Regions from separate parts of the Mesorhizobium sp. M0244 genome, predicted to be linked through region 2. Evidence: riboswitches for the same ligand, from Rfam matches in the RefSeq annotation. Region 2 holds a riboswitch; the other holds the start of a gene.
The links. Region 2 has a riboswitch for S-adenosylmethionine ahead of metX (homoserine O-acetyltransferase MetX). Riboswitches for the same ligand answer to the same signal wherever they lie in the genome.
Positions count from the first base shown of each region.

Region 1 (3,407 bases), on a different contig from region 2:
GCCGTCCGACGATCTGGCCGTGGTCGAGGATGAACGGCACTTCGTGGCTGCGCACCTCGAGCACCGCCCGGCTGCCGGTGCCGCCCGACGCCGAATGACCGAAACCCGGATCGAAGAAGCCGGCATAGTGGACGCGGAATTCGCCGACCAGCGGATCGAACGGCGTCATTTCGGCGGCGTAGAGCGGCGGCACATGCACCGCCTCGCGCGACACCAGGATGTAGAATTCATCCGGGTCGAGCACCAGCTCGCCGGCGCCGCTCTTATAGAGCGGCTCCCAGAAATCGACGACATCCTGCGCGGCGCGCTTGTCGACATCGACGAGGCCAGTGTGGTGCTTGCCGCGATAGCCGACCAGCCCGTCCTTGTCGCCGTCGAGGTCGATCGACAGCGCGATGCCGCCGCCTGAGATGTTGGGCGGCTCGGTGGCGACCAGCATCTCGGCGCGATGCAAGTCGTGCAACTCGCTTTCAGACAAAAGCGCATTGCCGGTGCGGAACCTGATCTGCGACAGCCGCGAGCCGGTGCGCACGACGATCGGGAAGGTGCGCGGGCTGACCTCCAGATAGAGCGGACCTTCGTAGCCGGCGGTGATCTTGTCGAACTCGTGGCCACGGTCGGTCATTACCCGGGTGAAGATGTCGAGCCGTCCGGTCGAGCTCTTCGGGTTAGCCGAAGCCGAAATATGCGGGGGCAGCGCCAGGCTTTCGAGCAGCGGCACGATGTAGACGCAGCCGGTTTCCAGCACGGCACCTTCGGCGAGGTTGATCTCGTGCAACTTCAGCCGGTCGAGCTTGTCGACAACCCTGTGGTCCGGGCCGGGCAAGAAGGAAGCACGCACCCGCCAGGCCTTGTCGCCGAGCCTCAGGTCAAGGCTGGCCGGCTGGATCTGATCGGCATCGAGCGCGCGCGGCGACTTCAGCGCGCCCGACTGGAACAGCGCGGAAATATTCTGATCGGGAAGAATGCCTGTCTGCCGCAAGGGTCTGGCTCCGCTCGAACGCCGGGCGAGGTCTTGTTCTGTCGCAGGTCCTTGCCACAAACCGTGGGATGCCTTCGGCACCTGCTTGGTACAACCCTCTTAATCATACCGGCAATTGACGCAAGCGCGGTGCGGGTCTAAAGGGTCGTTATCCCGTGGTGATTTGGCCGGTCGGCTTGCAGCCACGTTAAACAAGTCGCTAAAGGACCGTCTGGCCGCAAGGCCGTATGGACCGGTTGCGACTTTCGCGACCGGTTTTTTGTTGTTTGGATAGGGTAATGATCAAGAAGCGCGACTGGAAGCCTCAGACCGCACTCGTGCATGCCGGGACGCTGCGTTCCGGCTTCGGCGAGACCTCCGAGGCGATGTATCTCACCCAAGGCTATGTCTACGAGACGGCGCAAGCGGCGGAAGCCCGCTTCAAGGGCGAGGAGCCGGGCTTCATCTATTCGCGCTATGCCAATCCGACGGTCGACATGTTCGAAAAGCGCATGTGCGCGCTGGAAGGCGCCGAGGACGCGCGCGCCACGGCGTCCGGCATGGCGGCGGTGACGGCAGCACTGCTGTGCAGCGCCAAAGCGGGCGACCATATCGTGGCGGCGCGCGCACTGTTCGGCTCCTGCCGCTGGGTGGTCGAGACGCTGGCGCCGAAATACGGCATCGAGGCAACGCTGGTCGACGGCACCGACATCGCCAATTGGGAAAAAGCGGTCAAGCCCAACACCAAACTGTTCTTCCTGGAAAGCCCGACCAATCCGACGCTGGAGGTGGTCGACATCGCCGCCGTCGCGGCGCTTGCCAACTCGATCGGCGCCAGGCTGATCGTCGACAATGTCTTCGCGACGCCCTTGCAGCAAAAACCCTTGCAGCTCGGCGCCCACATCGTCGTCTATTCGGCCACGAAGCATATTGACGGCCAAGGGCGCTGCCTTGGCGGCGTTATCTTGTCGGACAAGAAATGGATCGACGAGAATCTGCATGACTATTTCCGCCACACCGGGCCCAGCCTCTCGCCCTTCAATGCCTGGACCCTGCTGAAAGGCCTGGAGACGCTGCCGCTGCGTGTGCGACAGCAGACGGAAAGTGCCGGCCGGATCGCGGACTTTCTCGCCGAGCGCCCGGAAATCGCCCGCGTCATCTATCCCGGCCGCGCCGACCACCCGCAAGCGGCCGTGGTCAAGAAGCAGATGTCGGGCGGCTCGACGCTGATCTGCCTCGATGTGAAGGGCGGCAAGCCGGCGGCCTTTGCCTTCCAGAACGCGCTCGACATCGTGCTGATTTCCAACAATCTCGGCGACGCCAAGAGCCTGATCACCCATCCCGCGACGACCACGCACAAGAACTTGACCGATGAGGCCCGCGCCGAGCTCGGCATCGGACCGGGCACGCTCAGGCTTTCCGTCGGCCTGGAAGATACCGACGATCTGCTCGAAGATATCGAACAAGCGCTGAGAGCTGCCGGATAAGGGGCTGACCGAACAGAGGTGAGCGGGACGTGCCCTCAGGCGCCGGACGGGGTCTCTTCCAGTTCCGCGACGGCCTTGGTTTGGATGGTCATCACGTTGCCGCGCCAGTCGACGGCGCTGCTCAGCCAGCCGCGCGCCCAAATGGCGGGAAGCATCACGTCCCGCGCCATCATCGCCGGGATGGTGCGCAGCGACAGGTGCCATCCCTTGGCTGAGGCCAGGGCGCATTCCGGCAGGTAGGCCGCGACCAGCACGGCAATGGCGGTGGCCGGTAGGCTGACGCCGGCATCCGCCGCCGCGATCAGCGCAAGCACCAGCGGCGGCGCCGCGCCGATCAGGATCTCGGGGGCGAAGAACAGCGCAAAGGTGACGCGGCGCAGGCGTGCCCAGCGGGCCTGCCGGGACCAGATCTCGCCCAACGTGCGCCGGGCGAGCGGCTGTTCGAAGGGCGAGGCGACAAGGTTGACGCGCAATCCGAGCCGGTTCACCAGCTTGGTCGCGGCGGCGTCCTCGGCGATCTCGGCGGCCAGCGCGCGGATGCCGCCATTGGCGTCGAGCATCGGCTTGTTCCACAACATGCTCTTGCCCTGGGCAAAGCCGAGACCGAGCGCCTCGCCGGCATATTGCCAGCGCGCCTGCAGCGGGTTGAGAAAGGCGCATTCGACCTCCCCCCAAAACCCGTCCGGTCGCGAGCCGATCGGCGTCGAGCAGACAAGGCCGGTATCGGGCCGCCATGCCGCCATCAGCTGCTGGACATAATCGCTCGGCATAAGCACGTTGGAATCGGCAAGGATGACCCAGCGATAATGCGCTGCTTCCCAACCCTTCACGCAATTGTTGAGTTTCGGATTGCCGCTGATGCGGTCGTCGCCGACAAGCAGCCGGGCGCGTATAGCTGGAAAACGCGCCATTGCGGCGGTGATCGGCTTGACCACCGGGTCGTCGGCATGGGCGACGCA
Region 1 is NZ_JAMYSE010000055.1:14,352-17,758, reverse strand. Features, by position in the region: gene NKJ08_RS25980 (2'-deoxycytidine 5'-triphosphate deaminase) at 1-982, opposite strand, end outside; SAM riboswitch at 1,128-1,205, shown strand; gene NKJ08_RS25975 (O-succinylhomoserine sulfhydrylase) at 1,261-2,448, shown strand; gene NKJ08_RS25970 (ceramide glucosyltransferase) at 2,484-3,407, opposite strand, start outside.
Region 1: another riboswitch for S-adenosylmethionine. It lies ahead of NKJ08_RS25975 (O-succinylhomoserine sulfhydrylase); the one in region 2 lies ahead of metX (homoserine O-acetyltransferase MetX).

Region 2 (3,407 bases):
GTGCGGCAGGTGCGAAACGATGGCCAGCGTCATGTCGTGATGCTGGGGGTCCATGGTGTCGATGTTGGAGCCGCAGCGGCGCCAGAATTCGGATAGCTTTTCCAGCGCCTCGGCATCGGTGCCGGGCAGCGGCGTGAAGATGCACCAGCGGTTCTCGAACAGTTCGGCAAAACCGGCATCCGGTCCCGATTTTTCGGTGCCGGCCAGCGGATGGCCGGGAATGAAGTGAACGCCCGCCGGCACATGCGGCTGCATCTGCGCGATCACCGACGCCTTGGTCGAGCCGACATCGGTGAGGATGGCGCCCTTTTTCAGCGCCGGTGCGATCTCCGCGGCGACCGTGCCCGAAGAGCCGACCGGCACCGAAACGATGACCAGATCGGCGTCGCGAACCGCTTCTTCCGCATCCGTCGTGTAGGTGTCGCCAAGGCCAAGTTGGCTGGCCCGCGCCAGCGTCGCTTCGCTGCGCGTCGAAATGGCGACTTGGCCGGCGAGTCCTTCGCGGCGGATGACCCGCGCCAGCGACGAACCGATCAGGCCGATGCCGACCAGCGCGATCTTTTCGAACATCGGTGATGTCATGGTTCTAGCTTTTCAGAAATGTCGCGAGTGCGGCGACAACGCCGCGATTGGCCTCTTCGGTGCCGATGCTCATGCGCAGCGCGTTCGGAAATCCGTAGCCGGAAACCCGCCGCAATATGTAGCCGCGCTGGCTGAGATAGTCGTCGGCGGCCGCCGCCGAATGCTTTTCGTCCTCGGGAAAGTGGATGAGGATGAAATTGCCGACGCTCGGCGTCACCCGCAGCCCGAGCCCGGTCAATTGCTCGCTCAGCCAGGCCAGCCAGGTCTCGTTATGGGCGACGCTGCGCTCGATATGGACGCGGTCGCGGATCGCGGCGATGCCGGCCTCGATCGCCGTCGCATTGACGTTGAAGGGGCCGCGCACGCGGTTGATCGCATCGACGATGTGCATTGGCGCATACATCCAGCCGATCCGCGCCCCGCCAAGGCCCAATTTCGAGAAGGTCCGCGTCATGACGACATTATCGGTGCCGCCCACCAGTTCGACACCGGCTTCATAGTCGTTGCGCCGGACATATTCGGCATAGGCGGCATCCAGCACCAGAAGCACGTTTCGCGGCAGGCCGGCATGCAGGCGGCGCACTTCCTGGAACGGCACGTAAGTGCCGGTTGGATTGTTGGGATTGGCAAGGAAGATGATCCTGGTACGCGGCGTCACCGCGGCCAGTATTGCATCGATATCGGCGCGTTCATCGGTCTCCTTGACCGTCACCGGGACAGCACCGGCCGACTGTATGTAGATCTTGTAGACCATGAAGCCGTGTTCGGTGATGATCGCCTCGTCGCCGGGAGCGAGGTAGGTCTGCGCAAGCAGGCCCAGGATCTCGTCGGAACCGTTGGAGCAGATGATGTTCGCCGGATTGAGCCCATGCACCTCAGCGATCGCTTCCCTCAGGCGCCTGGCGCTGCCGTCGGGATAGACCGCGAGCTTGTCGGCAACCGCGCGCGCGGCCTCTATTGCTTTCGGCGAAGGACCGAGCGGGTTCTCGTTCGACGACAGTTTGTGGACCTTGGCGACACCGGCGGGCGCCGTGCTCTTGCCGGGCACATAGGCTTCGATGTCCATGATGCCGGCGCGGGGCGTTGGACGTGTCTGGTCCGGTGTCTGGCTCATATTATGAAATCCGTCGAGGGTGCCTCCATCCGAAGGCCGCAGCGGAAATACAAGCCATGGCCCGGAATGTCGAGGGGCGGCAATTCAGGATGAAGAACTTGCCGTTGACGAAGCCACGCGCGAGTCATAGAAGAGCAGCGACAGTTCCGTGGTGATTTGGCCGGTCGGCTTGCAGCCACGTTAAACAACTTGCTAAAGGGCCGTTTGCATCTTGTAACCGGCTTTGCGAAGGCATGGCCGGTTTTTTGTTGCCCTGACTGGTTGTTGCCCCAGACCGGCGGACAACTGAAGGCGGGGCAAGGAGATGTGATGGTCGCTCTGCGCGCTCGAAAAACCAACAACGAGGCCGACCAGCCGTCGAGCCCGGTGTTGCGTTTCGGCGCCGACAAGCCGCTCAAGCTCGACGCCGGCACGCTGCTGTCGCCGTTCCAGATCGCCTACCAGACCTATGGCACGCTCAACGATGCGCGCTCCAATGCCATCCTCGTCTGCCATGCGCTGACCGGCGACCAGCATGTCGCCAACACCAATCCGGTGACCGGCAAGCCGGGCTGGTGGGAGGTGCTGATCGGCCCCGGCAAGATCATCGACACCGACCGCTTCTTCGTCATCTCGTCCAACGTCATCGGCGGCTGCCTCGGTTCCACCGGCCCCGCCTCGACCGATCCCGCCACCGGCAAGCCTTACGGGCTCGACCTGCCGATCATCACCATCCGTGACATGGTGCGCGCGCAGCTGATGCTGGTCGAGCATTTCGGCATCGAAAAGCTGTTCAGCGTGCTAGGCGGCTCGATGGGCGGCATGCAGGTGCTGCAATGGGCCTCCAGCTATCCCGAGCGCGTCTTCTCGGCGCTGCCGATCGCCACCGGCGCCCGCCATTCCTCGCAGAACATCGCTTTCCACGAGGTCGGCAGGCAGGCGGTGATGGCCGATCCGGACTGGCATGGCGGCAAATATTTCGAGCATGGCAAGCGGCCGGAAAAGGGGCTGGCGGTGGCGCGCATGGCCGCCCACATCACCTATCTGTCGGAAGCAGCGCTGCACCGCAAGTTCGGCCGTAACCTGCAGGACCGCGAAGCTTTGACCTTCGGTTTCGATGCCGACTTCCAGATCGAGAGCTATCTGCGCCATCAGGGCATGACCTTCGTCGATCGCTTCGATGCCAATTCCTATCTCTACATGACCCGGGCGATGGACTATTTCGATCTCGCCGCCGACCATGGCGGCCGGCTGGCCGATGCCTTCGCCGGCACCAAGACGCGCTTCTGCCTGGTCTCCTTCACCAGCGACTGGCTGTTCCCGACCGAGGAGAGCCGCTCGGTCGTCCACGCGCTGAACGCGGCCGGCGCTTCGGTATCGTTCGTCGAGATCGAGACCGACCGCGGCCACGATGCCTTCCTGCTCGACGAGCCGGAACTGTTCGCCGCCATCAAAGGCTTCATCGCCTCGGCCGCGCGGGCGAGAGGGCTCGGCGCATGACCCCGAAAAGTTGCAGACTTTTCGGATCAGGATCATGCGCCAAGCAGAAGGCGAAGCCATGAGCGTCAACCGCGCCCAGCGCGTCGACCTCGAAGTCGTCGCCGCGCTCATCCCGCCGCAGTCGCGGGTGCTGGACGTCGGTTCCGGCGACGGCCTGCTGCTCGAATTGCTGCAGGAGACCAAGAAGGTCGATGGCCGCGGGCTGGAGCTGTCGCAGCGCGGCGTCAACGAA
Region 2 is NZ_JAMYSE010000127.1:4,983-8,389, forward strand. Features, by position in the region: gene NKJ08_RS35640 (prephenate/arogenate dehydrogenase family protein) at 1-582, opposite strand, end outside; gene hisC (histidinol-phosphate transaminase) at 587-1,696, opposite strand; SAM riboswitch at 1,835-1,912, shown strand; gene metX (homoserine O-acetyltransferase MetX) at 2,006-3,175, shown strand; gene metW (methionine biosynthesis protein MetW) at 3,234-3,407, shown strand, end outside.